Regions from separate parts of the Lysinibacillus parviboronicapiens genome, predicted to be linked through region 1. Evidence: riboswitches for the same ligand, from Rfam matches in the RefSeq annotation. Region 1 holds a riboswitch; each other region holds the start of a gene.

Region 1 (7,772 bases):
AAAATATCCAACAGCTATTTCTTTTCCAACATCAAAATTACTGCTGTTTTAATCTGCTTAACAAAAAAGCTCATTCCCTATAGCAGTAGAGAATGAGCTAATATTATATTAAGAAGAGTTAGCTTGCTGTTGTTAATAATACATAACGGTAATGTGCTAATGCTACTTGTACAAGAATCTCTTCTTCTTGTGTAAAGTTTGGTACAGAATATGTACGTTCTACTAATTGAAATGTACCATACTTCAAATAATACTCTGTTGCTGGTAAAGAAATATGATTTGTACCATAAGCTTGATACGTCTCGTAAACTTCTTTCACTGTGTAGCTTTCTTCTTTAGTATGCACAATTTCCTTAAAAGCAGTATGCCCGAAAGTTTGATGCCATTTTTTTTCAACTATCGAAAGTAAGCTTTGAATGGAAATATTATTCACAAACTCATGACTTTCATTTAATTCGTAAATAAAATAAGACGCGATGTTATGTGCACTATAAACATTTCCCATTTCAAACACTCCTTTTCCGATCATTTTAATAGGATGGGAGTAGTTGCTGGCTATGCTCCTACTCTCCTATCCAGCTATATATTCAAAAGTGGGGGAGCACTTATGAAAACAATTTTATGTTTAAAGCATTTTCCAACATCACATCAACTACCTTTAAGTTCAAGAGGATGTGTGTTTTTTTGAGAGCTTATAGCTCTTACAATGAACATCTATCGAATGGGATGAGAAGTCATTTACAACTACATTTACTTACGTTCTTGGTTGGTAGCCCTCGAACCTTTTACTTAATCCCTAGTATATAGCATGGTTTTAGAGAAGTCAACAATACTTATATAATTACTAGGTATTATTTTTAGAAAAATTCATATAAGCAACCGAATGAGGTATGCGCTTTATGGAGCAACGTTTCACGTATTGCCAAATGAGGCTTTTCACATGAGAAAATACGAAAAACGTGACATCACTTAAGCATCAATATTTGAATGCTTCTTTATTAAAAATTAAGCTTCTACTTCTTGTTGCGCCGCAGTTACTTGCGCAATAGCTTGTTGTAAATCGGCAATAATGTCCTCTATTGCTTCTAAGCCTATGGATAAGCGGATGAGCGACTCAGATACTCCTGTCTGGATTAATTCTTCCGCAGATAACTGCTGATGTGTTGTAGAAGCAGGATGAATAATTAATGATTTTGCATCTCCTACGTTTGCAACATGTGAGAATAATTTCACACTGTCAATCAGTTTACGACCTGCTTCACGTCCACCTTTTATGCCGAATGTAAGCACGGAGCCGAAGCCATTTTTCAAATATTTCTTCGCTAAATCATGAGTAGCGAAATCTTCTAAACCATTGTAATTTACATACTCCACAGATGGGTGGTTGCGTAAATATTCAGCTACAGCTAATGCATTTTCATTATGCTTAGGAATACGCAAATGGAGCGTTTCTAAACCTTGTAAAAAGTTGAATGCAGCATCAGCGCTTAATGTTGGTCCGAAGTCTCGCAGTAATTGCACGCGCAGTTTTGTAGCAAATGCAGCCGCTGCCGTATCGATACCGTAACGTAAACCATGGTAGGAAGCATCTGGCTCTGTAAAGCCAGGAAATCTTCCTTGTGTCCAGTCAAATTTTCCTGCATCTACAACAACGCCACCTAAAGTTGTTCCGTGACCGCCAATCCATTTTGTAGCGGAATGAACGACAATGTCTGCACCAAAATCAATTGGTGTAGAACCATATGGTGAAGCAAATGTGCTATCGATAATTAATGGTAAGCCATTTTCATGTGCAATGTTAGCTACTGCTTCAACATCTAGTACTTTTAAACTTGGGTTGCCGTAACCTTCAGCAAATATAGCTTTTGTTTTTTCGTTAATGGCTGAACGGAAATTTTCTGGATTTGTTTCATCTACAAAAATAGTTTTAATACCGTAGTTTGGTAATGTATTTGCTAGTAAGTTATATGTGCCTCCGTATAAAGAACTTGCTGCTACAATTTCATCGCCTGAGCCTGCAACATTTAAAATCGAAAATGCGATAGCTGCTGCACCAGATGAAAGTGCTACTGCAGCTGTTCCGCCTTCTAATAAAGCAACGCGTTTTTCAAAAACATCTACAGTTGGGTTGGTAATACGTGTATAAATATTACCCGCTTCTTCTAGAGCGAAAAGACGTTGCGCATGAGCAGTGTCTTTAAATACGAAAGCTGTTGAACGGTACACGGGAACTGTACGAGAGCCTGTGACTGGGTCTGGCTCTTGGCCTCCGTGTAATAATAAGGTCTCTGGTTTAAAATTTGTCATTTTTGTTCCTCCTAAAATGGTTATTTTTTTACGATGGTACCGGAGATGAGGAGGATTTTCTGTAGAAAACAAAAACCCTCTTCAGTTAAGAAGAGGGTTGCGGTTGCAAGTTTTCCTCCCCTTATCTGCCAGATCCAAGTATGAATCTGTAGGAATTAGCACCTTAGCAAGTAGGTTACTCGCTGGTTGCCGGGCATCATAGGGCCTATCCCTCCGCCGCTCTTGATAAGAGTATGTGATTCAATTTCCATCGTTGTTACACAGTATAAACATAGAGTTTTTTTCTGTCAACAGTAAAATTTGATTTTTTCTGAAACTTCTGTCTGCTCCGTAACGTAATATGAACACATACACTACTTTAAAATAGATTTTTCGAGAGGAGTATTTTTATGGTAAAAGCCTTGATAATTTTTCTTATTGTTGGCTATCTAATCGGCTGTATTCATGGCTCAAAAGTAGCACAATTGTTATCGGGGGTAGATTTAAAAAAATCTGGGCATGGCAATGCCGGCGCCTCAAACGCAACACTTTCACTCGGATGGAAATATGGCATATTAGTGGCGCTTATCGATATTGGGAAAGGCGTTGCCGCCATTATTGGTGTACATCTCTATTTAGCTGGTGCTTTGCATTTAACTGAAGTACAAATTTGGCTCTTAACATATACAATTGCAGCTGGAGTAATTTTAGGGCATAATTTCCCATTCTATATGGGTTTTAACGGTGGCAAAGGAACTGCTTCGATAATAGGGATTTTGCTTGCCGTCGATTGGAAAATCGGACTATTTGCACTCATCTTATTTGTCATTTTATCATTTGCCACAGATTATTTAATCGTCGGCGTCCTAGAATTTTATGTTGTATTTTGTACAGCTACTTTTTTATGGATTCCAGGAATAGGACCAACAATAATTGCACTTATCCTTTTTGGCATAGCACTTGTCTTACATATTGAAAATATTAAACGACTGATTCATGGTACCGAGCCTAAAGTAACTGCTGCCTTTAAGAAAAAGAAATAAGCACTATCACATTGGATATTTTTGTATTTTCTGTGACCATCTATTCTCTCGTTATAACTTAATATTGCTACAAATAGAGGGTTCTTTATGTTCTTGCACTTTTTACAATAATTAGACAAAATTACTTTCTTAATAAAGCATTTTATGGACCGATGTTATAGAAAACTAGAGTCATATTTATCGTTAGAAAGGATGAATTTATATGTCTACTCTCGAAAATGCAGCACCTAAACGCAATTTGAAGCCACTATGGATTGGCCTGGCATTCGCGGCACTTATTATTATTACATTTTTACCGAATAGCGGCGATTTACCCATAGCAGGCCAACGTGCTTTAGCGATTTTAGCTTTCGCAGTCATCCTTTGGGTAACTGAGGCAGTATCGTATCCTGTCAGTTCTGCCATGATTATTGCTCTTGTTACAGTTATGCTTGGTTTAGCCCCCTCTATGGATGATCCTACAACAGATTTAGGTACTTCAGGGGCGTTAAAAATGGCCTTAAGCGGATTTAGTAACTCTGCAGTTGCTCTTGTTGCCGCAGCTCTATTCTTAGCCGCTGCCATGCAGATCACTAATTTACACAAACGACTGGCTTTATGGATTTTATCGCTAGTTGGCACTAAAACGAAGGCAATTGTATTCGGTGCTATTTTAGTATCAATTGTACTAGCATTCTTCGTACCCTCTGCTACAGCACGTGCTGGTGCAGTCGTACCAATACTACTTGGCATGGTGGCAGCATTTGGCTTACCACGAGATAGTCGCCTGGCCGCCTTACTCGTTATTACATCTGTCCAAGCAGTTTCCATTTGGAATATCGGCATTAAAACAGCCGCAGCCCAAAATATGGTTGCCTTAAACTTTATTAAAGAACAGTTCGGTGTAGATATTTCTTGGGGTGCTTGGTTATTATACGCAGCGCCATTCTCAATCATCATGTCAGTGGCTCTTTTCTTCATAATGATTACGTTAATTAAACCTGAGACAAGCAATATTGAAGGTGGTAAAGATGTCATTAAAAAGCAACTTGCTGATTTGGGTCCATTAAAAGCACCTGAAATTCGTTTAATCATAACATCGGTAGTACTTTTATTTTTCTGGGCAACAGAAGACAAGCTTCATCCATTCGATACTACAACTGTCACAATTATTGCTATTGCGATTCTATTAATGCCTAAAATCGGTGTTTATACATGGAAAGAAGTTGAGCCACATATTCCTTGGGGGACAATAATCGTTTTCGCAGTTGGGATTATGTTAGGGACAGTGTTGCTCAGTACGAAAGGTGCGACATGGTTATCAGATACTGTATTCGGTTCATTAGGTCTTGATTCTATGCCAATCCTTGCAACAATCGCGATTGTTACACTTTTTAATATTCTTATTCATTTGGGCTTTGCCAGTGCTACAAGTTTAGCTTCCGCACTGATTCCGGTATTTATCGTATTAGCTTCAACATTAACTACAAATGTTGATCAAGTCGGTTTCGTGTTAGTCCAACAATTTGTCATTAGCTTTGGTTTCTTATTACCGATTAGCGCACCCCAAAACATGCTTGCCTACGGTACAGGTGCCTTTTCAACGAAAGATTTCTTAAAATCAGGCATTCCATTGACGATTATCGGGTACCTTTTGGTCCTTTTATTCACAGCGACATATTGGAAATGGATTGGATTGTTATAATAAAAAGAAAAGCCTTGAGAGACAGTTGTCTTCCTCAAGGCTTATTTTACATATATTTTTATTTAGCAAAGGATGGATCTTTCATCGTACCGTTCTTTGCTAAGTTAACGTGCCATGACAATGCTTTTTCTAAATCATGTGGTGTTTGGTGACCACCTGTCGCTTCATTTGCTGCATTAAAGTACGCCCATAATTGTTCCCGATAATCTGGATGTGCACAGTTATCAATAATGCGACCAACTCGCTCTTTTGGTGCTAGGCCACGTAAATCTGCTACACCTTGTTCTGTGACAATAACATCTACATCATGCTCCGTATGGTCGACATGCGACACCATTGGCACGATACTTGAAATTTTACCGCCTTTAGCGTATGACTTCGTCACAAAAATTCCCAGACGTGCATTGCGTGCAAAATCACCAGAACCACCAATACCGTTCATCATTTTTGTACCTGATACATGTGTAGAGTTCACATTACCATAAATATCTAATTCAAGCGCCGTATTCACGGATATTAAGCCGAGTCGACGAATAATTTCAGGTTGATTAGAAATTTCCTGCGGACGTAATACTAATTTGTCTGCATATTTTTTAAAATTACCGTATACACGGTTTCCTACTTCTTCAGATAGGGTAATAGAAGTAGCAGATGCGAAACTAACTTTACCGGCATCAATTAATTCAAACACTGCATCCTGTAATACTTCTGAATACACTTCTAAGTTTTCGAATTCAGAATCTTTGAATCCTAATAATACAGCATTTGCTATTGAACCGACTCCTGATTGTAATGGGCGTAAGCTCGTCGTTAAACGATCTGCTTTAATTTCCTCGCGCAGGAAATTCAGTAGATGGTTAGCCATAATATCTGTTTCTTCATCGGCTGGGACAATTGTTGATGGTGCATCTAGGATATCTGAAATCACAATACCTTTTACTTTATCTAAATCTAGTGGAATACCAATAGTACCAAGGCGATCCGATGCATTCTGCAGAGGGATGGGTGCACGTTTACCTTGAGGACCTGGCACGTAAATATCATGGATACCTTCTAATGCATCAAGTTGCGCTACGTTTAACTCAATGATTACTTGGTCAGCCTCTTGTACAAAAATTGGAGAGTTACCAACTGAAGTTGTCGGAATGAGTAAGCCGTCTTCTGTAATAGCAGCCGCTTCGATAATGGCAAAATCGATTGGACCAATGATGCCTTGGCGTACAAGTTCAGCATTGTGTGACAAATGTGCGTCAACATATGCGATGTCACCGCTGTTAATTTTGTTACGAATACCAGAATCTGCTTGGTAAGGTCCTCGCTTGCGAATTGCGCCGGCTTCTGCTAGGTATTGGTCAACTTCTGGTCCAAGCGATGCACCTGTGTATACATCTACCTTGAAGTTCTCTGTTTTTGCTTTCTCTACAAGTGCAAGCGGTACCACTTTTACATCACCAGCACGTGTAAATCCACTCATCCCAAGTACCATGCCATCCTTAATCCAAGATGCGGCTTCTTCTGCTGCTACAACTTTACTTCGTAGCTGTTCATTACGAAGTTTTTTCGCTAACTTTTCTTCCATTCTTTATTCCTCCCATTCGTATTTACTCCAACTAGATTATTTACCCTATTTTTTTGGTTCTCCCCACCAATTTTACAAGGCATAAAATTAAATAATCTGTCGCATACATAATTTTACACTATTCAGAATATTTAAGCCATATCTTACAAAATATTTTACTTTACGAGATTTTCTAACCATAAAATAAATTATTTAAAAATAGTTTTAACTGGAAATTAACCGATTACTTATAAGGAATATATTCGATTTTACAGGAAAAGCGTGATATGCTTTTGGTATATATACAAGGGAAAAAAGGAGAAATTATGATGGTGAAACAATTATTACGTAATCATTCTTCAGTTCGTATTTACGATGGCACACCTATATCAAAGGAGATTGTTGAAGATTTAATAGCTACTGCTCAAATGGCAGCAACCTCTCATTTTGTACAAGCTTATAGTGTTGTTTGGGTAACCGATGAAGAGAAAAAAGAAAAATTAGGTTTACTATCCGGTAATCCACGCCAATTCGAAACATCTGGCGGTGCCTTTGTTTTTTGCGTAGATTTCAAACGCCTAGAAATGGCCGGTAAATTAGAAAACGTTGACATTATTGCAGATTCAGCGGAGAACGTACTTGTTGGAGTAGCCGATGTATCGTTATTCGCGCAAAACTTCGTGATTGCAGCAGAATCTATGGGATACGGCATTTGCTATATCGGTGGTGTACGTAATAAGCCAGAGGAAATTAGCGAACTATTAAATCTACCAGAATTCGTTTTCCCACTGTTTGGCTTAACGATTGGTGTTCCCGCTCGCCGCAACGAAGTAAAACCCCGTTTACCAGTAGCAGCAGTGCTTCATGAAAATGAATATAATGCACAGAAATATGAAGAACTTTTACCAGCTTATAACGAAACATTGGAAGCTTACTATAATAGTCGATCCTCAAATCGTAAAATCGATAATTGGACTAAGCAAATGGCTGACTTTTTAATTGAACAACGCCGTCCATTCATGAATGATTTCCTAGCAAGAAAAGGTTTTAATTGGAAATAAATATATATTCAATAAAGTAGGGTTACTATTGTATGGTATTAACCCTACTTTTTTCTATTATTATAAAAGATACTCTTGGATATAGTAAATTTTTCTTAGTAGATAGGTTTAATTATGGTACAGATTAAACGAAAAGACTC
Region 2 (7,772 bases), 1.5 Mb from region 1:
TGTAAATTCGATGATCGGTTTTGTGGAACGGTAGCTGCGCGTCATGTTGATGACTTCCGTTTCATCTTGTCCGTATAAGCTGCTCAGGATGTCAAAATCCACCATTTCACTGGCATGGGCGAATATTGCCTGATTAAAGTCGCCTAGCACAGTCATCCTTGCCGAAGGAAATAAACGTTTTAAAAACTCGAATTGGAATGGTGAATAGTCTTGTGCCTCGTCAACAAGGATGTGCTTTATCGAGCGATTCGTCTGAAAGCCTTGAATCAACTCTTGCAAAAGTAAAAATGGAGTAGCGTCTTCGTAAAATAGTTTGCTGTCGTCTAGCATTTCTAGCGTTGCTTGACAAATATCCGCCCACTCCGCGGGTGTTTCCCCCTCTATCCACTGGTTGATCTGAAGAGGATCAGTAAAAAGCTGCTTATATATCCCGTTAATGTCGATGAAATCATATGCTCGCACACGTTTACGTAACGGCTTCAATTTCTGTTGAACAACCAAGCGGGCAAGTTCTTCCAGCTCGATTTCATAATCGGCAATCGATTCCCCATTGAGGCCACGTTTTTTCGCTAAGTAGGTACGGGCCTTGTGGTACTCCTCATTGCTAAGTAGCTCGATTTTCTCCTGTACCCACGGCATAGTCAGTTCAGCCTTTTGGGTTTCTTTTATTTTGTTCATTAGCCAATCCTTTAACTTTTCAAGCCTATTATGGAAGCGGAGTGAAGTGTCGTTATTATAAAACCATTCTGCTATTTGTTGAGCGGTAACAATCGGCGTACCTCTGAAGAGCACATCTTTGAAACACATGCCAGATACCTCTAATGACTTTCGATATGATTCGATCGCTTCGAAAAAAAGGGGTGATGCTTTGAATCGAATGCTTGCCACCCTTGACTTGTAGGACGGGGTATTGGTAGCTGTTAAAACATATTCCAATTGCTCATAAGGATTTTCAACGTGAAATGCTTTACTTAAGCGATGATCCAAGTATTCCTGAAATGTGACTTGCTGCATATTCTCTTCGCCCAGTTCCGGCAGTACATTGGACACATAACTGTTAAACATGGAGTTAGGTGAAAATAGAATAATTTGATCAGCACTTAGACAATCTCGATATTTGTAGAGCAAATAAGCAATGCGCTGTAGGGCGGCAGATGTCTTGCCACTACCAGCTGCACCGTGCACAATGAGCAGTCGCCCACGATCATGTCGGATGATTCGGTTTTGCTCCTGTTGGATGGTAGCTACGATACTGTGCATATGTTTGTCAGTACCTTGGCCTAGCACCTGCTGTAAAATCTCGTCTCCAATAGTAAGACTCGTATCGAACATAGACTGAAGAACACCGCCGCGGATTAGATATTGCCACTTTTTCTCCAATATGCCTTGGAATACGCCTCCAGGGGTTGCATATTGAGCGGGGCCCGGTTGGTAATCATAGTAGACACTCGAGATGGGTGCTCTCCAGTCGTAGATAAGGAAATCCTCTCCACTGTCATCCATCAGCGAGGAGATGCCAATATAGAATTGTTCCTGTGTTGAATGTCCTTCCTCGATGAAGTCAATTCGTCCGAAGTAGGGAGCCTTTTGCATACGGCTCAACGTGGACAATCTTTTGGCTGCATGTCTATGGGTGCTTTGGCTTACGGAAAGAGCTTGAGCTTCTTGTCTCAATCCGATGATGGTCTCAAGATAATCGTCAAAGGTATCAACATTCACCTTGACTTCATCCCAAAAGTGTTTACGTATATTAACCAGTTCGTTCCGACGACGAGAAGTTTCTTCCTCTAATTTGCAGATTTGCTTTGATATCGTCTCTATTACACTGTCTACTCGTTTTTGCTCTTGCTGAAATTCTGACTCCATAGCAACCACTCCTTAAAAAAATTGGGTTTGACAAACGAAAAACTATGTTATATAATATAAAATAGGGATATAATGCTTGCAGTTATTATTAGGCATATATCTATATAAATTTACCACAGGTGCTCATTTTTATCAATGGTTGAGACATATTTTCTATGCTTGTGGTTTCTAAATGCTTTTTGTGCTAACATCCACCAATTGAATGCAAAGACACACACCCGCTAGATAAGAGGGTGTTTTTTCTGACCTTAATTTTCTAGTCCTAGTGTATAATGATAATAAAGTTATTGAATTTTGATTAATAAAAGCTAAGAGCCTTACTACATTCTACGTAGCAAGGCTCTTTAAAGTTGTTTACTTCTTATTGAACTAACGCATCTGTTCGTTTAAGTGTAACTCTTCACAATTACTAGATATTATATAGGTGAATAGAAAGATAAATTAAAATTTAGTTTAATAGTTGTAAAAGTAGGTTATTTATATTATTCTCTTATAATTTTTCGAAAAGGAGAGTTTATGAAAAAGATTATTGTTTTTGTATTAACGATATTTATATTATTCTCAGGATTCGCAACACAAAGTTATGCGTTGTCAGATTCGAAATCTGCGGCAATACAAGCGTTGCTAGATGATGCCTGTCGTATATCAGGTGTGCCGGGTATGTCAATCTCAATACTTGCTGATGATGAAGTGTTCTACTTTTCTTCAGGGTATGCAGACCGTGAAAAGGGGTTGTCTGCAAGTGAAAATACACTCTATGAGTTAGCCTCGGTCAGTAAAGCTTTTACCGGTATGGGTATTATGCTGTTGGAAGAGCAAGGGCTGCTCTCCATGACTGACCCTGTCCAAAAACATTTACCTTGGTTTACGTTAAAGTATCAAGGGAAACCTGTTGATATGCAAAGCCTTACACTAAATAACTTTCTTCACCATACCAGTGGTCTAACAAATATTAGGCATACTCAAAATATTCCACAGGGCAATACACCGGATATGTTGCAAAAGACTGTAGAAATGCTCGTGGATGCTGAATTGGCGTTCCCTCCCGGTGAACAGTATAACTATGGAACCGTAAATTATGACGTATTGGGTTTGGTTATTGAGATTGTGTCGCGACAAAGTTATGAAGACTTTATGAGGGAACAGGTATTTCAGCCGTTAGGTCTTCACCAGACGTATGTTTATAAAGAAGATGCTCAAGCCACTGGACAGTTGGCACAGGGCTACCGTTCTTCCTTTTTTATGACAACTCCATTTAAAGCTCCGGATTATGCTGGGAATAAACCCGCAGGCTACATCATTTCTAATACAAAAGATATGGCGCGTTGGATGGGCATACAGATGGGTATCGTGCAGGACATACCCGAAATATTTCACACGGTTATCGAAAAATCACATAGGGGTGATATGTCTGTTTCGGCTGTCAACGATATGTATTATGCGGCAGGCTGGTCGGTAAACGCCGACCAAACAATTATAGAACATACTGGGGGCAACCCAAATTTCAGAACCGAAGTAGCCATACTGCTAAATGAACGAACAGCCGTCTGCTTGCTGAGCAACGGTGCAAATACCAATATAAACCTGGTACTAAAAGTTAAAGATATATTAGACGGCAATCTAACTCAGTCATATGAAATAAGTGGCACACAGCTTATGGATATCATTTTGTCGTCTATCACAATTATTCTTTGCCTATTGGCCGTTTTGCTATTTCTCTTAGGATTACGCAGAAGGAAAACGAATGAGCGGCAGCCAATGACAAAAAAGAGAATAATCGTAACAGTTATTTTCCTGATCGCTACGATTGCCCTGGGTATACTGTGCTGTGCTTTCGATTGGTCAACGATACTTATTTGGCAAACATATAGTGTTCTTACAGCCTTGATTTCGACAGCATTATTAACAGCAAGCATTACATGGTTTGTATACACTCACCGATAAAAACCTCGCTCCCAAAATAAGCATAATGTTAAGTAATTAAATTTCAATTTATCGGTATGCTTAATTTGAAAAACATAAGACACTTCGGTGTCTTTTTTAATATCATCGACAATTTTCCCAGTCAAACCTAATTACTATTGCTTCCACTAATCTGCTCCGTTCGTGGAAAAAGATTTTTTAAACAACTATATTATTTTTTAAATGACTTTATTGTAAATTAAACAACTTTATTATTTCTGCACACCTAGACTGAAGTATCTATATAAATCGGTTGATTTCCGCTATGAGGCAGTTCGCTGTTCGAGGGCATGGTTGCAGTCTCCTTGTCGCTATGCTTCTGTGCGGCCTTCAGCTCCCGCTATTCTTCGCAGGAAGCTTTGCTCTGTGGCGAAAGGCAAATGCCGTCTGCTATACTCGCCGCCTGTGCTCAGTTACATCATTTAGAAATGCTGACAATTGACCAAATGGTGCAAAATAAAAAAACATCCTTTCGCTTATGTAACTTTAAGTGTACGGATGTTTTTTTACAAAATGAACCATTTTACTTAATTTCTTAGTATTCATGTAGGTTTTATAATATTTATATTGACAATAGGTTTTCAGAATTATAGAATTATTTCCAAGAAACGTAATACTCTTATCAAGAGAGGTGGAGGGAACTGGCCCAATAAAGCCTCGGCAACCGACTAAAACGGTGCCAAATCCAGCAGAGTTTTCTGAGAGATAAGGGGGTCCATCGAATCATCATGATGCGTTGACCTCTTTTGTACGAAAAAAGTATGAAAAAGAAGGGGTGTATCCAATGTCTCAAACAGCTAAGATTGATGACAAGAAATTACAAGTGATTGCCGATGCAATTGAAAATCTACAATTTGGCGAAGTGCAGATTACCATTCAAGATGGTGTCATTGTGCAAATTAATCGACTTGAGAAGCAAAGATTTCCACAGAAAAAATAAAGAATAAACACAGCTGACTAGAAATCTGGAGGCCACATTATAGGCAGGGATCATCCCTCGGCTTATAGGTGGTCTTTTTTATGTCACATGAACGGTCAGGTGATCGAACAACTCACAAATGCATGGCGGATGAAAACACACGCATTGAAGTTTTATTTTATGGGTGCCAGTTGAAAAGGAGCGAGCACGTTGAAATTAAGATATATCATGAATATAGGCGTACTAAGTAGTATATCCATAGTACTGATGCTATTTAATTTTCCATTACCACCATTTCCAAATTTCCTGCAGGTAGATTTTAGTGATGTGCCCGCCTTATTAGCAGCAATGACGATGGGACCAGTTGCGGGAATTTTAGTAGAACTTTTAAAAAATATGCTGGATTGGTTATTATCAGGAAGCACAACGGGGGTACCAGTCGGGCATATTGCCAATTTTACGACAGGTGTGTTATTTATCATCCCAGTGACTTTTTTCTATTCAAAACTACAGCGTATCAAGGGGTTAATCGTTGGTTTGGTAGCAGGTACAATTGTGATGGCAGTTGGTATGAGCTTACTGAATTATGTGCTGTTCCTACCGATGTACACCTTGTTTTTAGGGATGGAGCCAGTGAAGGGGGACGCCTTAAAAGATATGATTGTTTTAGGGATTTTACCATTCAATCTAGTGAAAGGTGTCATTGTCATGATTGTGACTATGTTAGTATGCCGAAATATTGGTACTTGGATGTCTCATCAACGCACAAAATATAATTGAAGAAAGGGCATCCTTCGAAAAGGGTGCCCTTATTTCTGTTGATTTCACATGAACGGTTAGCTGATTGCTTCCATTACCATCAGTGGGACGAAGAAAGTTCCCACAGATTAAAGTTTCATTTTACATCGACTAGGTTTGTTTCAGTAAGAGCTTCGAATAACTTTTGAGAATCTTCACGATTGAGGTGGACATATTGATAGTCACCTTCTACAACTTCTAATGTGTCTTTGTTTGGACTTAGCCACACGGAGTAGAGAATGGCCTTGGCTTGGATGTTAGAATCGACGAATTGAAAAACGAATTGATAGTCAGCCTCTCTGGCCATATCAACTTTCATCTGTTCCCATTTCGCGCTATGCAGTATGTCTTTAACTGCTTTCACCTTTTTCCTTTTGGTAATTTCCTTCAAGTCCTCATATATACCCGTATCATTATGCTTTTGCACGATAATTTTTTGTTTTTCCATACCGGCGCAACTGGCAGTCATGAAGATCACCAAAACAAGAACGAGCATTTTTTTAATATGGCACATCGTTATTATCACATTCCTTTCTCTGTGTGATATAAATTGCAGCAGATTAAAGCAAATTAAAAGATCGGTCAATAGATGTTGCTATCCTGTTCCTACAGTACACTAATTTGGCATAAGCGTGTTTAGTTCTGTAAGAAATATCCCCATAAGATAGAATTCTCGCTGTGTAAGAAACTTCCTTCTATAGGCATAAAAGGAGCTACCTCAACGTGTAAATTTGAGGCAACTCCTGTTGGTTTATAAACTAAAGTGGCATATACGTTTGTTTTCTGCACGAATGCGAATCATTTGCGTAATATGATTAGTAAAATCACTTATTGTGCTTAGCATTTTACTATCGGAAAGAAATGATTGAATTGGGTCAGAACTACTCGTAAAAACTTGCAGGGATTTGACCTAAATGTCGACGATGATAGAGCAGTGGTTCTTTCTGTGCATTATCAATGGCTAAAACATGCCCAATGAATATCGTATGGTCGCCCGCATCAACTTGCTTGAAAGTTTCACATTGTAATGTGGATAATGTATCATGTAAAATCGGTAAACCGTGCGCGGAAGTAGACCAGATTGTTTGGGCAAAGCGGTCAGCAATTTTACTAGAAAACAATGTACATAAATGCGCTTGGTCACTCGCTAACATATTGACAGCGAATTTCTTGGTTGCTTGAAAATGTGAATGTAGCTGTGATTTTTTATCGAGTGACCATAAGATTAGCAGTGGGTCAATTGAAACAGATGCAAAGGAATTGACGGTTAAGCCAATCGGTTCGTTCGCGTCATTATATGCAGTAACAACTGTGACGCCTGTGGGGTAATTGCCTAAAGCTTGCTTAAATGCTGTTACGTTGTCAGTCATTTCAATCACCTCTTGTTATTTTATGATAAAAACACGCTGGTCCACCGGCACTATTTCTTTGTCGCGTGGTGCGGCAGTAGGCCCACCAAATGGCAGTTGGGCAATGAGCTGCCAGCTTGCTTTTATATGCCAAGCTGTACGCAATTCTTCCGATAATTCAGGGTAATAGTGTTGTAAGCTAGCACCATATCCCTCATGTTCAAGTGCAGTCCAAATAACATATTGAAGCATACCTGCACCTTGATGTGACCAAATAGGGAATTGGTCTTTTAATTTCGGGAATTTCTCTTGGTAACTGTCAATTACCTCATAATCTTCGAAAAATAAGACAGTACCATAGCCTTCCACAAAACCTTGAAAGCAAGCAGTTGTCGATTCAATACGCTCTAGCGTTGCATGTGCAAGCGCATTTTTTAACGCAAGCTGCCAAAATGTTTCATGCTGATCGTTCAGTAGCACGACGATTCGTCCTGTTTGTGAATTAAATGCCGATGGGGCATTTTTTACCGCTAATTCAATTACTTCTTGTAAACGTTCATCTGAAATGGGAGAAGTTTTCGATAAGCCAAAAATGGAACGTCTACCTTGAATGGCTTCGTAAAATGCAGTTGTCATAATGAGAAAAACTCCTTAACTATTCGAAAATTCTTAATATTATTTTAAACCAATAAAACTAACAGGTAAAGTATATAATTAAACAATGAAAAGGGGGAATTATCATGACTTTATATTTCGACCATTTAGTACATCAAGTTCAGTCACCTGAGAATATAAAGGATTTCTTAAATAAGCGCAATATCCACACTGTGAATGGTGGTCAGCACACCATGTGGGGAACGTATAATACGCTTAGTTAT
Region 3 (7,772 bases), 1.5 Mb from region 1:
CGAGGTGAATCGATTAGTAGTACGAACGCTTTGTAATTGGATGAAGGCACAATAACGAGTACGACAGTTATTCTAAAAGATAGAGTAACTGTTTTTTTTTATGTAAAAATCGTTTATATCCATATTTATATTAATAATGTATACTACATTTGTAAGATATTTACTATCGGAGGTGTTGACAATGAGTTCTATTAATTTAAAGAAGCAAACTGCTAAGATTGTATTAGAGAAAAAGAATTTAAAGGGAGTTATGGCACGTGTCGGAATAGTGCTAGACATTTCAGGCTCGATGCGTAAGCTTTATCGTCAGGGAGTCGTTCAAGAAGCTGTAGAACGAGTACTTGCAGTTGCGAGTCAGTTTGATGATGACGGGGCATTGGATGTCTGGGTATATGATAATGAATTTTCAAGATTACCAGCAGTAACAGAAAAAGATTTTATAGGATATGTTGAACGTGAAATTTTAAATAATGAAAGTGTACATAAATTTGGGCGAAATGATGAGCCACTTGTTATGGAAGATGTTATAAAAAAATATGTGAATGAAGAGCCAAGTCAAGATCCTGCATTTATTGTTTTTATTAATGATGGTGGATGTAAGAATGGGATAAAACGCTTCATTGTAGAATCATCTACTAAACCGCTATTTTGGCAGTTTGTAGGTATAGGGGATTCGAACTTTGATGTTTTACGTAAACTAGATTCGATGGAGGGGCGCTTCATTGATAACGCCAATTTTTTTCATCTAGATAGTATGGAAACGATAACTGATGAACACTTATATGAGCAATTACTTGATGAGTTTCCGATATGGCTGAAAGAGGCAAAAGAACAAAGAATCATATAAACAAGGGATATGGCAGCCAAGGGGATAATATTGTCTTTTAAGGCTGCCTTTTACTATGCTAAGTGTTATATCAAAAACGATTTTTAGCTTACACTTTTTATTTAGCATTCTGTCATGCTATCATTAATTTGTTAGAATTTTCTATTATTAGAAGGGGTGAAGGAATGGAGCAATTACTTGTGGATGTTGGTGGAAGAGATTTGGCCGTTACACTTGATGGGCAAGGAGACGATACCATTGTATTTTTACACGGCTTAACTGGACATCAGCATAATTTTTATCATTTAGTTCAGTTGTTAAAAGCAGACTTTAAAACGGTATCTGTGGATTTGGCAGGGCGAGGGGAAAGTGACCCATCAGAAACGAGTTCTGTATTACAACATGCTAAAGATGTATCCATATTACTAGAAAAACTAGCAATCAACGAGCCGATACTTATCGGACATTCAATGGGTGCATTTATCACATCGATTATTGCTAGTGAGCATCCACATGTGAAAGGAGTAATTTACTTAGACGGGGCATGTAAAATTGACCCTGCACTTAGTGCAATACTACAGCCCTCACTTGGTAGACTGCACAAAACGTATTTGTCTAAGGACCAGTACTTACAAGAAATGCAGCAATTATATACAATGTTAGGTATCACATGGTCTGAAGAGATTGAGCAAGCGGTGTTGTACGAGGTTGTCGAGATAGATGGTATTTGGAAGAGTAGAATGCATGTCCAAAATATAAATGAAGATTTGCAAGGTTTTGCAGATTATGATCCGAAGGCAATAGCAGAAAAAGTTGCGAGTCCTGTGCTTTTAGTGATGGCGACCGGTGCAATTGGCCCATTACCTGCATTGTTTGCAGAACCGCTATTTCAAGATACAGTGAACTATACAAAAAATATTCAAACGTTTGTAACATCGAGCAATCATTATTCCATGGTAGGCGATCAACAGCCAGATATGAATCAGGCTATTTATGATTTTGTGAGATCGTTATAAGGAAAAAGAGGAGACGAATGTATTCGTCTCCTCTTGGCGTCTAACTTATTTTAATGGACCACCAAGTTTAGTGATGGCTTCAGATACGTTCGAAAATTTCTTGAAGTTGTCGTTGAATAGGCCAGCAAGTTCAGCTGCTTTTTTATCATAAGCCGCTTTATCAGCCCATGCTTCGCGTGGGTTAAGCACTTCTGTTGGAACACCTTCAACAGTTGTTGGGATGTGTAAACCAAATACAGCATCTTGAATTGTTTCTACGTTGTTTAACTTCCCATCGATTGCAGCGCGTACCATTGTACGAGTGTACGAAAGTTTCATACGACTACCAGTGCCATATTCGCCACCAGTCCAACCAGTGTTTACAAGGAATACTTGTGCACCGTGCTCATCGATTTTTTGACCTAACATTTCAGCATACACAGTTGCTGGAAGTGGAAGGAATGGAGAACCGAAGCATGTAGAGAATACTGGTTCTGGTTCTGTTACACCACGTTCTGTACCAGCAAGCTTTGAAGTGAAACCACTTAAGAAGTGATACATTGCTTGTTCTTTTGTTAATTTACTGATTGGAGGTAATACGCCAAATGCATCAGCTGTTAAGAAGACGATTGTTTTTGGATGACCTGCAACAGAAGGATCAACAATATTTTCGATGTATTGGATCGGATAAGCAACACGAGTATTTTCTGTTAAAGAACCGTCATCATAGTCACATACGCGAGTCTCTGGATCAACTGCTACGTTTTCTAACACAGAGCCAAAGCGAATAGCACTGTAGATTTCTGGTTCGTTTTCAGCAGAAAGGTTGATTGTTTTTGCATAGCAACCGCCTTCGATGTTGAATACGCCATTATCAGACCAACCATGTTCATCGTCACCGATTAATTTGCGGTCAGCGTCAGCTGATAATGTTGTTTTACCAGTGCCAGATAATCCGAAGAATAATGCTACATCGCCTGCTTCACCAACGTTTGCTGAACAATGCATTGACAGGATATTTTGTTCTGGTAATAAGTAGTTCATAATACCAAAAATAGATTTTTTCATTTCACCAGCATACTCAGTACCACCGATAAGGATGATTTTCTTTTCAAGAGACACGATGATGAATGTTTCAGAAGATGTGCCATCAACTGCAGGATCTGCTTTGAAGTTTGGCGCAGAAATGACTGTGAAGTCAGCAACATGCGAAGCTAATTCTTCTTTTGTTGGACGGATAAATAATTGATGAGCGAAAAGGTTGTGCCAAGCGTACTCATTAATTACTTGGATGCTTAGTTGTGAGTCTTTGTCAGCACCCGCATATCCTTTGAATACGAATAATTCGTCACGTTCTTTTAAATACTTCACAACTTTTACATATAAGTTGTCAAAGACTTCTGACGAAATTGGTTGATTTACTTTACCCCAGTCAATTTTATCTTTTGTATCTGCTTCTTCTACCATATATTTATCTTTAGGTGAACGACCAGTGTATTTACCAGTTTCTGCACGCACTGCGCCATCTACTGTTAACATTGCTTCACCACGAGATGTAGCTTTTTCAACTAATTGTGGTACTGAAAGTTGAACGTTAATGTTCCCGCCGCTTAATAATTCCTTCAGTTCGTTTGCAATTTCTACTGAATTCATCGATTAAATACCATCCTTTTTTATAGTATTCCCTTGTGTTCGAGGGAGTATTTCTTAATTTCAAAAATAGTATAACACAATTGCTTAAATAATCTATACTAATTCAGAAATTATTTTTGCGATTTTATTACTTTTCAATAAAACGACATAAAACGATTGACAACGTTCGACCTTTTACGTAAGATGAGAAATTGAACGGATACTCTTATCCCGAGCTGGTGGAGGGTCAGGCCCTGTGAAACCCGGCAACCTGCATGCATTATTTCACGACATGCGTTGGTGCCAACCTGATGCAAGGGGACAACCCTTGAACGATAAGAGTGAAAGGTTACGAAGTCATTATTCCTTTCCTCATGTAAAGTACACGTGAGAAAAGGATTTTTTTATTTGTAAAAATGAATGTAAAGGTAAGTATATGCACTTCTTTCCTTATTATAATGACGGATCTTTCTAAATCCTCGTGTTAAAAGCAGCAACGGCTTGAAGTTCAATCCTTTAGGAGCGAACTTGACATGGGTAATGAGTACCGTATTAATTTCGCAAATACTATTTGTAAGAGTAATAGGAGGAAAACCAAATGACAAACCGTCGACTGTTTACATCAGAGAGTGTAACAGAAGGACATCCAGATAAAATTTGTGATCAGATTTCGGATGCCATTTTAGATGCAATTTTAGCAGAAGATCCAAATGCACGTGTAGCGTGTGAAACAACTGTAACAACAGGGTTAGTATTAGTAGCAGGAGAGATTACTACTTCTACTTATGTAGATATTAAAGGCATTGTCCGCGATACAGTCGCTGAAATCGGCTATACACGTGGAAAATATGGTTTTGATGCTGAAAACTTAGCAGTACTAGTGGCGATTGGTGAGCAGTCACCAGATATTGCACTAGGTGTTGACCAAGCATTAGAAGCACGTGAAGGCTCTATGACAGATGCAGACATCGAAGCGATTGGAGCAGGTGACCAAGGCTTAATGTTCGGGTATGCTTGTAACGAAACGCCGGAACTGATGCCATTACCAATTAGTTTAGCGCATAAATTGTCTCGCCGTTTAACAGAAGTACGCAAATCAGGTGAATTAGCATATTTACGTCCCGATGGTAAAACACAAGTGACGATTGAATATGATGAAAATAATGTGCCAGTTCGTGTGGATACAATTGTTATTTCAACACAGCATGATGAAGAAGCAACACTTGAACAAATTCAAGCAGATTTAAAAGAATTAGTAATTGCCCCAGTAGTTCCGAGTGAATTACTTGATGGAAATACGAAATATTTCATCAACCCAACAGGCCGTTTCGTAATCGGCGGACCAAAAGGTGATGCAGGTCTTACTGGCCGTAAAATCATCGTTGATACATACGGTGGTTATGCTCGTCATGGTGGTGGCGCATTTTCTGGTAAGGATGCAACAAAAGTCGATCGTTCAGCAGCATATGCAGCACGTTACGTAGCGAAAAACATTGTTGCAGCCGGCTTAGCAGATCGTGTTGAAGTACAGCTGGCCTATGCTATTGGTGTAGCACAGCCGGTATCTATTGCAGTGGACACGTTTGGTACAGGGAAAGTAAAAGAAAACGAAATCGTTAGATGGGTGCGCGAACTATTCGATTTACGTCCAGCAGGTATCATTAAAATGCTTGATTTACGTCGCCCAATCTACAAACAAACTGCTGCTTATGGTCACTTTGGTCGTACAGATTTAAACGTGCCTTGGGAAAATACAGACAAGGCTGATGCATTAAGAGAGAAAGCTAGTCTATAAGTCGCTTTTCAAAAAAGCATTGTTATGTTTTCATAAAGATATACTTTCTAATTAAAAGAAAGGGGACTAAGAATATTTCTTAGACCCCTTCTTTTTCATTAGCAATCATTTTTGCAAGGATTTGTAATATTGCCCTTTTTCTGCGTATTCGCGAACGATGCGTTCCATATCTTTTATATCTTCGGCATTTAATTCACGGACAACTTTTGCCGGACGTCCTAATGCTAAGCTATTAGGAGGAATGACTTTACCTGGAGGTACAAGACTGCCTGCACCAATGAATGCACCCTCTCCGATTTCTGCTCCATCTAAAATAATTGAGCCCATTCCTATCAAGGCATTTTTTCGAATCGTACAACTATGTAAAGTGACTTGGTGCCCAACTGTTACTTCATCTTCAATAATCAATGGATATTTTGGACTTTGGTGTAAGCAACAAAGATCTTGTATACTTACACGTTTACCAATAATTGTAGGAGATACATCGCCTCGAATTACAGTATTAAACCATATTGTCGTTTCAGCACCTATCGTAACGTCGCCAGTAACGGTCGCATAGTCGGCAATAAAAACAGATGGATCGATTGTTGGTGTTTTATCTTTAAAAGGATAGATCATAGAAATCGCCTCTTTTCTTTCTTTGATGTAGTATTATCGTATCAAATACGCAACTTATTGGAAATATAAAATTAAAATGTGCAAGATATTTAGTTATAATTAATATGTAACTATTTTTTAGGAGGACTATGTGAATGTGGAAATGGGAAGCTGATGGACATGCGAAAGCTGTAATAGCTATACTTCATGGTGCTTATGAAAATCACCGCTGGTACGCATGGCTTATAGAAAAACTTAGAATGGAAGGCTTCCACGTAGTCATGGGGGATTTACCAAATCATGGCGCCAAGGCAAAACTTTCGCGTGTCCATGATGAAGACTTTAAAGAATATAATAAATATACAAGGAATCTAATTGAAAATGCCTTTTCATATGATTTGCCCGTATTTTTAATAGGACATGGCTTAGGTGCAACATTAGTATTACATACGGTGCACAAAAGAAAATATGAATGTGCAGGCATTGTTTTAACATCACCTTGGCTGCATTTAAAATTATTGCCTGGCAAAATGTCAAATGCTTTAACAAGCCTAAGTGCTTTAACGGCTAATGTCAAAATGACACATGATATTACATTTGAAAAATTGACACGTAATGTGGAAGGTAGAAATGAAATGAAGGATGAATTTCCGTTCAAATCAGTCGTATCAGTAAAATGGTATCGTGAATTACAATATATGATGCGTAATTTAGTCATTATGACCAAGGCGGAATTTCCCAATATGCCGATGCTTGTTATGACTGGAGAAAAGGACGGCATTACGGAAACGAGACAGACGCGTAATTGGCTACATCAACAGGAATTCACCGAATTTCAATTTAAAGAATGGGCGAAATGCTATCATAATCTATTTCATGAGGTAGAGCGTGAAGAGATATTTGTGTATATACGTGATTTCATTAATAATGCTCTCCGCCGGATTGGTTATATAATTGAATAGATGATTGCCCTCCATAGAAGTAATGTTTCTTTAGACTGTAGTTACATGAAAATAATGTTGTAATTTTCTGAAAAGTGTAATACTATAATGTCTAAATGAAAGGACATTCAAAAATTGGGGGGATATAATGGAAGCTATTGTTGGAAAACTGAATGATATTCTATGGGGACCTTGGTTTATTTATGGTATTTTATTAATCGGACTATTTTTCTCAATTATAACGCGGTTCCTACAAGTTCGACACATTAAAGACATGTTTGTCTTAATGTTTAAAGGTGAAAAGTCTGATAAAGGGATATCATCTTTCCAGGCAATGTCAATTGCATTATCAGGTCGTGTAGGTACAGGTAATATTGCTGGTACTGCTACAGCAATCGGGATGGGGGGACCTGGAGCAGTATTTTGGATGTGGGCGATTGCTTTCATCGGTGCTGCCACTGCATATGTTGAGTCGACATTGGCACAGATTTATAAAGAAGAGAAAGAAACGGAATATCGTGGAGGGCCGGCCTTTTATATTGAAAAAGGAATGGGTCAAAAATGGTTTGCCATTATTTTTGCGATTGCTGCATTAATCGCAATGTTAATATTAATGCCAGGTGTGCAATCAAATGCGATTGCAGGTGCTGTTGAAAATGCATTTGGCATAGAAACGTGGATTACTGGACTTATTATTGTTGTGTTGTTAGGTGCAATTATTATCGGTGGGGTTAAATCGATTGCAAATGCTGCACAAGTAATTGTACCATTTATGGCGTTAGCTTATATTATTATGGCAATCATTATTATTGCTATGAATATCTCGGAAGTGCCTACTGTATTTGCATTAATTTTCTCAAGTGCTTTTGGTGCTCAGGAAGTCTTTGGTGGTATTATTGGCTCAGCCATTGCTTGGGGCGTTAAGCGCGGTATTTATTCAAATGAAGCTGGTCAGGGAACTGGAGCGCATCCAGCTGCTGCCGCAG
Region 4 (7,772 bases), 1.4 Mb from region 1:
CTTCTCCATTACGCATGGTGCGCACGTTGGAATTGGTTCATTGCCAATCGTACTTTTCGGAAATGAAGAACAAAAGAAAAAGTATTTACCAAAACTTGCTTCTGGCGAATTAATCGCAGCATACGCATTAACAGAACCAGGTTCAGGTTCTGATGCATTAGGTGCTAAAACGACTGCAAAGTTAAATGCTGCAGGTACACATTATGTATTAAACGGTGAAAAACAATGGATTACAAACGCTGGTTTTGCTGATGTATTTGTTGTTTATGCAAAAATCGATGGCGATAAATTCTCGGCATTTATCGTAGAACGTGCATATAGTGGTGTTTCGGTTGGTCCCGAAGAGAAGAAAATGGGCATTAAATCATCTTCAACTCGTACACTAGTACTTGAAGATGCAGAAGTACCTGTTGAAAACTTGTTAGGTGAAGTGGGTCGTGGCCATGTGATTGCATTCAATATCTTAAACATCGGTCGTTATAAATTAGGTGTTGGCACAATTGGTGGATCAAAACGTGCTTTAGAGCTTGCCATTCAGTATACAAATCAACGTCAGCAATTCAAAACGAAGCTATCTGACTTCAACTTAACAAAAGAAAAATTATCAACTATGGCGTCTCAATTATATGCGTCAGAATCCTTAAATTATCGTACAGTAGGATTATTCGAAGATCGTTTAAGCATGTTAAGTCCTGAAGAACAAAAGCAAGGAAAAGTGATTGCAGATGCCATTGCTGAATATGCAATTGAATGTTCTATTGCAAAAGTTTTCGGTTCAGAAACATTAGATTACATTGCAGATGAAGCGGTGCAATTACACGGTGGCTATGGCTTTATGGCAGAGTATGAAGTAGAGCGTATTTACCGCGACTCACGTATTAACCGTATTTTCGAAGGAACAAATGAAATTAATCGTATGATTGTGCCTGGTACATTCATGAAAAAAGCATTAAAAGGTGAGCTTCCTTTACTGCAAGTGGCGCAAAACTTACAGCAAGAGTTGCTGATGTTAATGCCTGAAGAAGTGGGCACGGAAGCTTTAGCACAAGAGAAATATCTTGTGAAAAATGCGAAGAAAATTGCTGTGTTAGCTGCTGGTATGGCTGCACAACGCTTCGGTGCAAAACTCGATCAAGAGCAAGAAGTGCTTGTGAATATCGCCAACATTGCTAACCAACTATTTGCAATGGAATCAGTTGTATTACGCACAGAAAAGGCCATTGCACGTGACGGAGTAGACAAAGCACATCAAAAACTTCTCTATACACAAATCTTCTGCCAAGAGGCCTTTGCAGAAATAGAAAAAGAAGCGAAAGATACAATTCTTGCTTCAGCGGATGGAGATGCTGCCCGCATGACATTGTCTGCGTTACGTAAGCTAACGCGTAACAATCCTTATAACCTAATTGCGAAGAAACGTGAAGCTTCTGTTAAACTAATTGAAGCTGAAAAATTCATCGTCTAGAATATCTCATGAACTAGCTACTCGTTATAAGGTAGCTAGTTTTTTGCGTGAAGCGGATAGAATCGCGAAAGTGATGGATAGAACGACAAAAGTGACGGATAGAACTTCTCAAAAGGTTTCATTTTGGTTCATGACAGCTATGATGGTATACTACAGAAAATGACTGTAGAGGAGCCTACATATGACGATTCAATTTATCCATTATCCAAAATGTACGACATGTAAAAAAGCACAAAAATGGTTAACTGACAATGGTGTTTCATTTGAAGAGGTACACATCGTGGAACAACCACCAACAAAGGAACAATTAGAGAGCTTTTGGCAAGCAAGTGGGCAACCATTGAAGAAATTTTTTAATACTTCTGGTATGAAATATCGCGAGCTTGGCTTGAAGGATAGACTTGCTGAAATGTCGGAAGAAGAGCAACTGACACTACTTGCATCAGATGGTATGCTGATTAAACGACCAATCGTTACTGATGGAGAAAAAGTGACATTAGGGTTTAAAGAATCCGAATTTGAGCATGCTTGGAAATAACCGCTTTTATCCTTGTTTTTATGGGAGAAGTATGGCACACTGATAGTGAATATATTACATATTTATGGAGGGGTTTTTTGCATGAGCACACCTAAAGACTTACGATACTCTGAAGAACATGAATGGGTAAAAGTAGAAGATGGTAAAGTACGTATCGGTATTTCACACTTCGCACAATCTGAACTTGGAGATATCGTTTTCGTTGAGCTTCCACAAGTTGGCGACGAAATCAAAACAGATGATCCATTCGGTAGTGTAGAATCAGTAAAAACTGTTTCTGAATTATACGCGCCTATTTCAGGTAAAGTAGTTGAAGTAAATGCTGATTTAGAAGATAGCCCGGAATTCGTAAATGAATCACCATATGAAAAAGCATGGATGATCGTTGTAGAGCCTGCTGACACATCAGAAATTGAAAAACTTATGACAGCAGAACAATACGAAGAAATGATTGCTGAATAATGATAAGCCTGTAACACATGGAAACGTCGGAGATTACCGGCGTTTTTTATTATATAATAGGGTATAGTGGGTTGATGTTTAAATGGGGGTGTCGTGATGTTCGGAGGGAAATGCTTAATCGTGGAAGGCCGTTCGGATAAGCTTCAAATTGAACCTATTTTGAATGAGAATGTACTTATACTGTGTACAAATGGTACAATCGGTGTTCATCAATTAGAAGAGCTTCTCGATCCTTATGAGGGGTGTGAGCTATACACATTTTTTGATGCAGATGCATCAGGTGATAAGCTACGGGCATTAATGGACAGACATTATCCAGAGGCGGAGCATTTACGCACGATGCCAACCTATAAAGAAGTAGAGACGACACCGAGGAAAGTGCTAGCGATGATTTTACTGCGCGCGCATTTCTCCATCCATAATGAATATATTTTGTAAGGTTGCGTGAAAAGATGGAAGAATGGTCAAAAGAGCAGTGGGAAGCGGCGATGCAGTCTGGTGAAAAAACTGCCTTTTATTTATATACACCAATGTGTGGGACGTGTGCAGTCGCATCAAAAATGATGGATATTGTTGAGCAATTGCTGCCACAGTTACAGCTTGGTAAAGCGAATATGAATTTTATGGAGCAAATAGCTTATGATTACCAAATAGAAAGTGTACCATGTTTACTTATAAGTGATGGCGAAAAAGTTACAGAAAAGGTATATGCTTTTCAATCCGTACCATTTTTATACGAATTGTTAAAAAAACCAATTGACTGAACTTTACTAGCATGGTAAAGTATCAACTATATTAATTTTATTTCAGCATAAGTTTTAAATAAAAATAAAATATCGAACTCTTATGAAGAGTGGCGGAGGGAAGTGCCCGATGAAGCCCGGCAACCATCACATTAGTGAAAAGGTGCCAAATCACCCAAAGAAATTTTCTTTGAAAGATGAGAGAACGGTTCAACGTATAAAGTACGTGACCCCTTCAACTTGTCGTGAGTGAAGGGGTTTTCTATATGAGAAAAGGAGTATTCGCTATGATAAAGCTTCAAAATATTACCAAGAAGTACAAAACCGCGAATGGCGAATTAACAGCAGTCAAAGATGTCAATCTATCCATTAATAAAGGTGAGATTTTTGGCATTATCGGCTATAGTGGCGCTGGTAAAAGTACAATGATTCGTTTATTAAACGGTTTAGAAAAGCCAACATCCGGTACGGTGACGGTGAACAACCAAGAATTTTCATCGATTAAAGGGCAAAAGCTCCGAAACGCTAGACAAAAGGTAAGTATGATTTTTCAACATTTCAATTTACTTTGGTCTCGAACAGTTGCGGAAAATATTGCTTTTCCTTTAGAAATTGCAGGTGTACCTAAAGCGCAACGAGAGGCGCGCGTGAATGAATTGATTGTCCTTGTTGGTTTAGAGGGACGTGATACAGCGTACCCATCGCAACTTTCAGGTGGACAAAAGCAGCGCGTTGGGATTGCGCGTGCGCTCGCGAATAATCCAGAAGTATTGTTATGTGATGAAGCAACATCCGCACTGGATCCGGAGACAACAGATGCCATTCTTGATTTACTTGTAGACATTAATGAAAGATTAGGGTTAACGATTGTCTTAATCACACATGAAATGCATGTCATCCGCAAAATTTGTCATCGTGTGGCAGTGATGGAGGCGGGGGAAATTGTAGAACGTGGAGAAGTATTACAAGTTTTCCAAGCACCACAAGCAGCTATCACGAAAAAGTTTGTTTCTCAAATTACAGATACGAAAGAAACGCAGGAAACAATGGCACAGCTAAAAGTAAATTATCCAACGGGCCAACTTGTCAAGCTGGTCTTTGTAGGAGAAAAAACACAGCAGCCAGTTATTTCACATCTAGTGAAGCAGTTTGATGTTGAAATGAGTATTGTACATGGTAACATCTCGCAAACGAAAAATGGCGCATATGGTACACTCATTGTCCAAATTGATGGTTCAGCGAACAATGTGACTGCTGCATTAAGTTATTTAAATACAGTGGAAGTACAAACGGAGGTGATTACAGATGCTAACTAGTCTCTTTCCGAATGTCGACTGGGAAAAAATGTGGGAAGCCACATATGAAACACTATATATGACTTCTATCTCAACGGTTGTAACCTTTATTCTTGGGTTAGCCATTGGCATCATCCTATTCCTAACAAGTCCTAACCAACTTTGGGCTAATAAATTGGTTAACTTTTTAACAGGGTCGGTCGTTAATATTTTCCGCTCCATTCCATTTATCGTGCTAATCATTTTATTAATCCCATTCACGAAATTTTTACTTGGGACAATCCGTGGGGCAGATGCAGCATTACCGGCACTAATCATAGGTGCCGCACCGTTCTATGCACGAATGGTATTAATCGCTTTACGTGAAATTGATAGAGGCGTTATTGAGGCGGCTCGTTCAATGGGGGCAAAAACTTCAACAATTATTTGGAAAGTTTTAATTCCTGAATCCTTACCTGCACTTATTTCAGGCCTTACAGTAACTGCGGTTGCACTTGTCGGCTATACAGCAATGGCAGGAATTATTGGTGCTGGTGGTCTCGGAAACTTAGCCTTTTTAGACGGTTTCCAACGTAATCGTCAGGACGTAACATTAATGGCAACGATTTTAATTTTAGTTGTAGTATTTATCATTCAATGGATTGGCGACATGATTACAGCCAAAACAGACAAACGTTAAGGTTATTCCGGTTTCATACCGCTAACATATTTTTAACAAGATAAAAGGGAGTGTAAACAAATGAAGAAATTTTTAGCAGGTTTATTCTTATCAGTCCTTGTACTAGCTCTAGCAGCTTGTGGCGCTGATAAAAAAGAAGATGCAGGTTCAACAACTGGAGATAAAGCAGACGATAAAGAAAATACAACAGTAACTATTGGTGCTTCAAATACACCACATGCAGTCATCTTAGAAAAAGCAAAACCAATTTTAGCCGAACAAGGTATTGATCTAAAAATTGAACCATACCAAGATTACGTCCTACCTAACCAAGATTTAGAATCTGGTGATCTTGATGCAAATTTTTTCCAACATATTCCTTACTTAGATTTACAAATTAAAGATAATGGGTATGATTTCGTCAATGCTGGCGGTGTCCACATAGAACCAATCGGAATCTATTCTAAAAAATACAAGACTCTTGAGGATCTTCCAGAAGGAGCAACAATCTTACTTTCTAACTCTGTTTCAGACCACGGTCGTATGCTTTCATTATTAGAAGCTAAAGGCTTAATTAAATTAAAAGAGGGTATCGACAAAACAGCAGCTGAAATCAAAGACGTCGCAGAAAATCCTAAAAACTTTAAATTCGATGCAAATACTGCACCAGAAATGCTAGTGCAAATGTTCGAAAACGAAGAAGGCGATGCTGTTCTTATCAACTCGAACTTCGCAATTGATAACGGTTTAAACCCAATGGAAGATGCTATCTCTCTGGAAGATAAAGAATCACCATATGTAAACATTATCACTGTGCGTGCTGGCGATGAAACAAAACAAGAAATTAAAAAATTATTAGAAGTATTAACGTCTAAAGAAATCCAAGACTTCATCCTTGAAGAATGGAAAGGCGCAGTTGTACCAGTTAAGTAATTAACTTTGCTAAATAAGGGTATGTAAGTGATAAACTTGCATATCCTTTTTGTTTTTGTGAATAAAAACGATTGTGTTTATCTTTGTGTTGTAGTTCATTTATCAGAAAATATACATATTTGCTTTTTGAAATCTTATTCTAGTTTTTATATCAAATATATAATATATTTTAGTATAATGAATGTGCGTTATTATAAATTATGTATAGTAATATCTTTATTACTATAGTTATAATGTAAAATATCGGATTTAATTGCATAAAACGAAACAACGACAACGATAAATTCTTAGTGAATACTGAGGTGATAATAAATGAATAAAATAATCATTGCAGAAGATATCATGCAGGAACATGAAGTAAAGAGATATTTTGAAATTTGGCGTGAAAGTGTCATTCGTTCACACCTTACAATTACAGCCGTTTTTTTAAAATTAGCAAATTTTACACCAAGCACTGAGGTAGAGCGGTGCAATATAAATGTGCAAATTTCTAATTTTTTAAAGTCAAAAATAAGAAAAACTGATTTACTCTTCCAATCAGCAGATGGAGATCATTGGGGTATACTATTTTTGCAAAGCAGTGATGTGGAAGCAGAGGCGTTTTTGCGACGCATTTTTAAAATGCTAAAAAACAATAACGTAGTGAAAGAGTTTAATCAGTTAGGGATAAAAGCTTCAATCACGGAAATACGCAATAATCATGTTACTTTTGATACTTTGCTGGAAAAAAACAAGGAAAAACTAGCAGATGACAGTCAACCGATGTGGCTTATTGAGCGAGTAACAGATTATAGGGTGCAACCAATCGAACAGGTAAAGGTGAGTATTATTGAACAAAATGTCATTTTTAGAAAAGTGCTAGAGACAACATTACATCAACTACACATACCTAATTTTGCATTAGAGGTAACAGCTTATGAGGATGGCTATAGCTTTTTACAATCAAACACTTATAAATCTGGTCATACACATCTAGTTGTTATGAATGATATTTTACCGCGTAAAAATGGCTTAGAAATTTTACACACTTTGCGAAAAATGCCGAATGAGAAAAAATTTATTATTTATATGATGTCAGAACGTAATTCTGAAGGGGCAATACTCAATGCTTATGAGGGCGGAGTAGACGAATATATAGTTAAACCCTTTAATTTGCGTTTATTAGAAGCGAAAATTAAACGAACCTTTGCGAGGTTTTGGCTATGATTGGTTTATCGATTCACTTTCTACTTAGCGTAATAGCCTTAATGTTGGTTCTGTTTTTTATATTTGTGTTGTATTTGTTTTTTCAACGAGAACGTGAGAATCACTTTCTGACAGCACGTGAAACTTATATAAAAAACTATTCACAATGTTGGTATGAATATCTATTTAATGATGAAATTTTTTCTGTGGTGCTCGTTCCTCGCGGCAGGGCACAAGTGGAAGCAATTGAAATTATATTTTCATCTTATTTAAAAAACATTATAAATGAAAACGTAAGACAAAAAATAAAAGAATTTTCTAATGTATATCTAATAAAGTTCTATGCGCAAGATTTACGTAGTAAGCGATGGAGCATTCGAATGAACGCTTTGTATCGTATTTCAGAATTGCACATAGATGAATTACTAGAGGCTTGTAAAAAATTAGAAAGAACCAATATTTCGGAAACCGAATACTTTCAATTGTTAAAAAT

Evidence for each region. Region 1 has a riboswitch for S-adenosylmethionine ahead of C9J31_RS02175 (O-acetylhomoserine aminocarboxypropyltransferase/cysteine synthase family protein). Riboswitches for the same ligand answer to the same signal wherever they lie in the genome.
Region 2: linked by a shared signal. The riboswitch ahead of C9J31_RS08950 (YezD family protein) and the one ahead of C9J31_RS02175 (O-acetylhomoserine aminocarboxypropyltransferase/cysteine synthase family protein) in region 1 are both predicted to bind S-adenosylmethionine.
Region 3: linked by a shared signal. The riboswitch ahead of metK (methionine adenosyltransferase) and the one ahead of C9J31_RS02175 (O-acetylhomoserine aminocarboxypropyltransferase/cysteine synthase family protein) in region 1 are both predicted to bind S-adenosylmethionine.
Region 4: linked by a shared signal. The riboswitch ahead of C9J31_RS18835 (methionine ABC transporter ATP-binding protein) and the one ahead of C9J31_RS02175 (O-acetylhomoserine aminocarboxypropyltransferase/cysteine synthase family protein) in region 1 are both predicted to bind S-adenosylmethionine.

What each region holds. Positions count from the first base shown of each region.
Region 1 covers NZ_CP073713.1:419,065-426,836, reverse strand. Annotated here, with positions in the region: gene C9J31_RS02180 (hypothetical protein) at 119-505, opposite strand; gene C9J31_RS02175 (O-acetylhomoserine aminocarboxypropyltransferase/cysteine synthase family protein) at 1,006-2,307, opposite strand; SAM riboswitch class I at 2,426-2,539, opposite strand; gene C9J31_RS02170 (glycerol-3-phosphate acyltransferase) at 2,697-3,329, shown strand; gene C9J31_RS02165 (DASS family sodium-coupled anion symporter) at 3,532-5,013, shown strand; gene C9J31_RS02160 (succinyl-CoA:acetate CoA-transferase ScpC) at 5,072-6,592, opposite strand; gene chrR (class II chromate reductase ChrR) at 6,901-7,632, shown strand.
Region 2 covers NZ_CP073713.1:1,894,339-1,902,110, forward strand. Annotated here, with positions in the region: gene helD (RNA polymerase recycling motor HelD) at 1-1,866, opposite strand, end outside; gene C9J31_RS08945 (serine hydrolase domain-containing protein) at 2,383-3,810, shown strand; SAM riboswitch class I at 4,445-4,540, shown strand; gene C9J31_RS08950 (YezD family protein) at 4,613-4,768, shown strand; gene C9J31_RS08955 (ECF transporter S component) at 4,958-5,527, shown strand; gene C9J31_RS08960 (YhfM domain-containing protein) at 5,643-5,993, opposite strand; gene C9J31_RS08965 (flavin reductase family protein) at 6,427-6,915, opposite strand; gene C9J31_RS08970 (nitroreductase family protein) at 6,931-7,530, opposite strand; gene C9J31_RS08975 (VOC family protein) at 7,635-7,772, shown strand, end outside.
Region 3 covers NZ_CP073713.1:3,717,825-3,725,596, reverse strand. Annotated here, with positions in the region: gene C9J31_RS17940 (alpha/beta hydrolase family protein) at 1-55, shown strand, start outside; gene C9J31_RS17935 (vWA domain-containing protein) at 182-847, shown strand; gene C9J31_RS17930 (alpha/beta hydrolase) at 1,012-1,842, shown strand; gene pckA (phosphoenolpyruvate carboxykinase (ATP)) at 1,888-3,474, opposite strand; SAM riboswitch class I at 3,677-3,795, shown strand; gene metK (methionine adenosyltransferase) at 4,052-5,248, shown strand; gene C9J31_RS17915 (gamma carbonic anhydrase) at 5,354-5,866, opposite strand; gene C9J31_RS17910 (alpha/beta hydrolase) at 6,001-6,807, shown strand; gene C9J31_RS17905 (alanine/glycine:cation symporter family protein) at 6,935-7,772, shown strand, end outside.
Region 4 covers NZ_CP073713.1:3,874,464-3,882,235, reverse strand. Annotated here, with positions in the region: gene C9J31_RS18860 (acyl-CoA dehydrogenase family protein) at 1-1,465, shown strand, start outside; gene C9J31_RS18855 (arsenate reductase family protein) at 1,647-2,003, shown strand; gene gcvH (glycine cleavage system protein GcvH) at 2,085-2,465, shown strand; gene C9J31_RS18845 (toprim domain-containing protein) at 2,562-2,903, shown strand; gene C9J31_RS18840 (thioredoxin family protein) at 2,918-3,229, shown strand; SAM riboswitch class I at 3,307-3,412, shown strand; gene C9J31_RS18835 (methionine ABC transporter ATP-binding protein) at 3,496-4,524, shown strand; gene C9J31_RS18830 (methionine ABC transporter permease) at 4,514-5,182, shown strand; gene C9J31_RS18825 (MetQ/NlpA family ABC transporter substrate-binding protein) at 5,243-6,094, shown strand; gene C9J31_RS18820 (response regulator) at 6,407-7,300, shown strand; gene C9J31_RS18815 (HEAT repeat domain-containing protein) at 7,297-7,772, shown strand, end outside.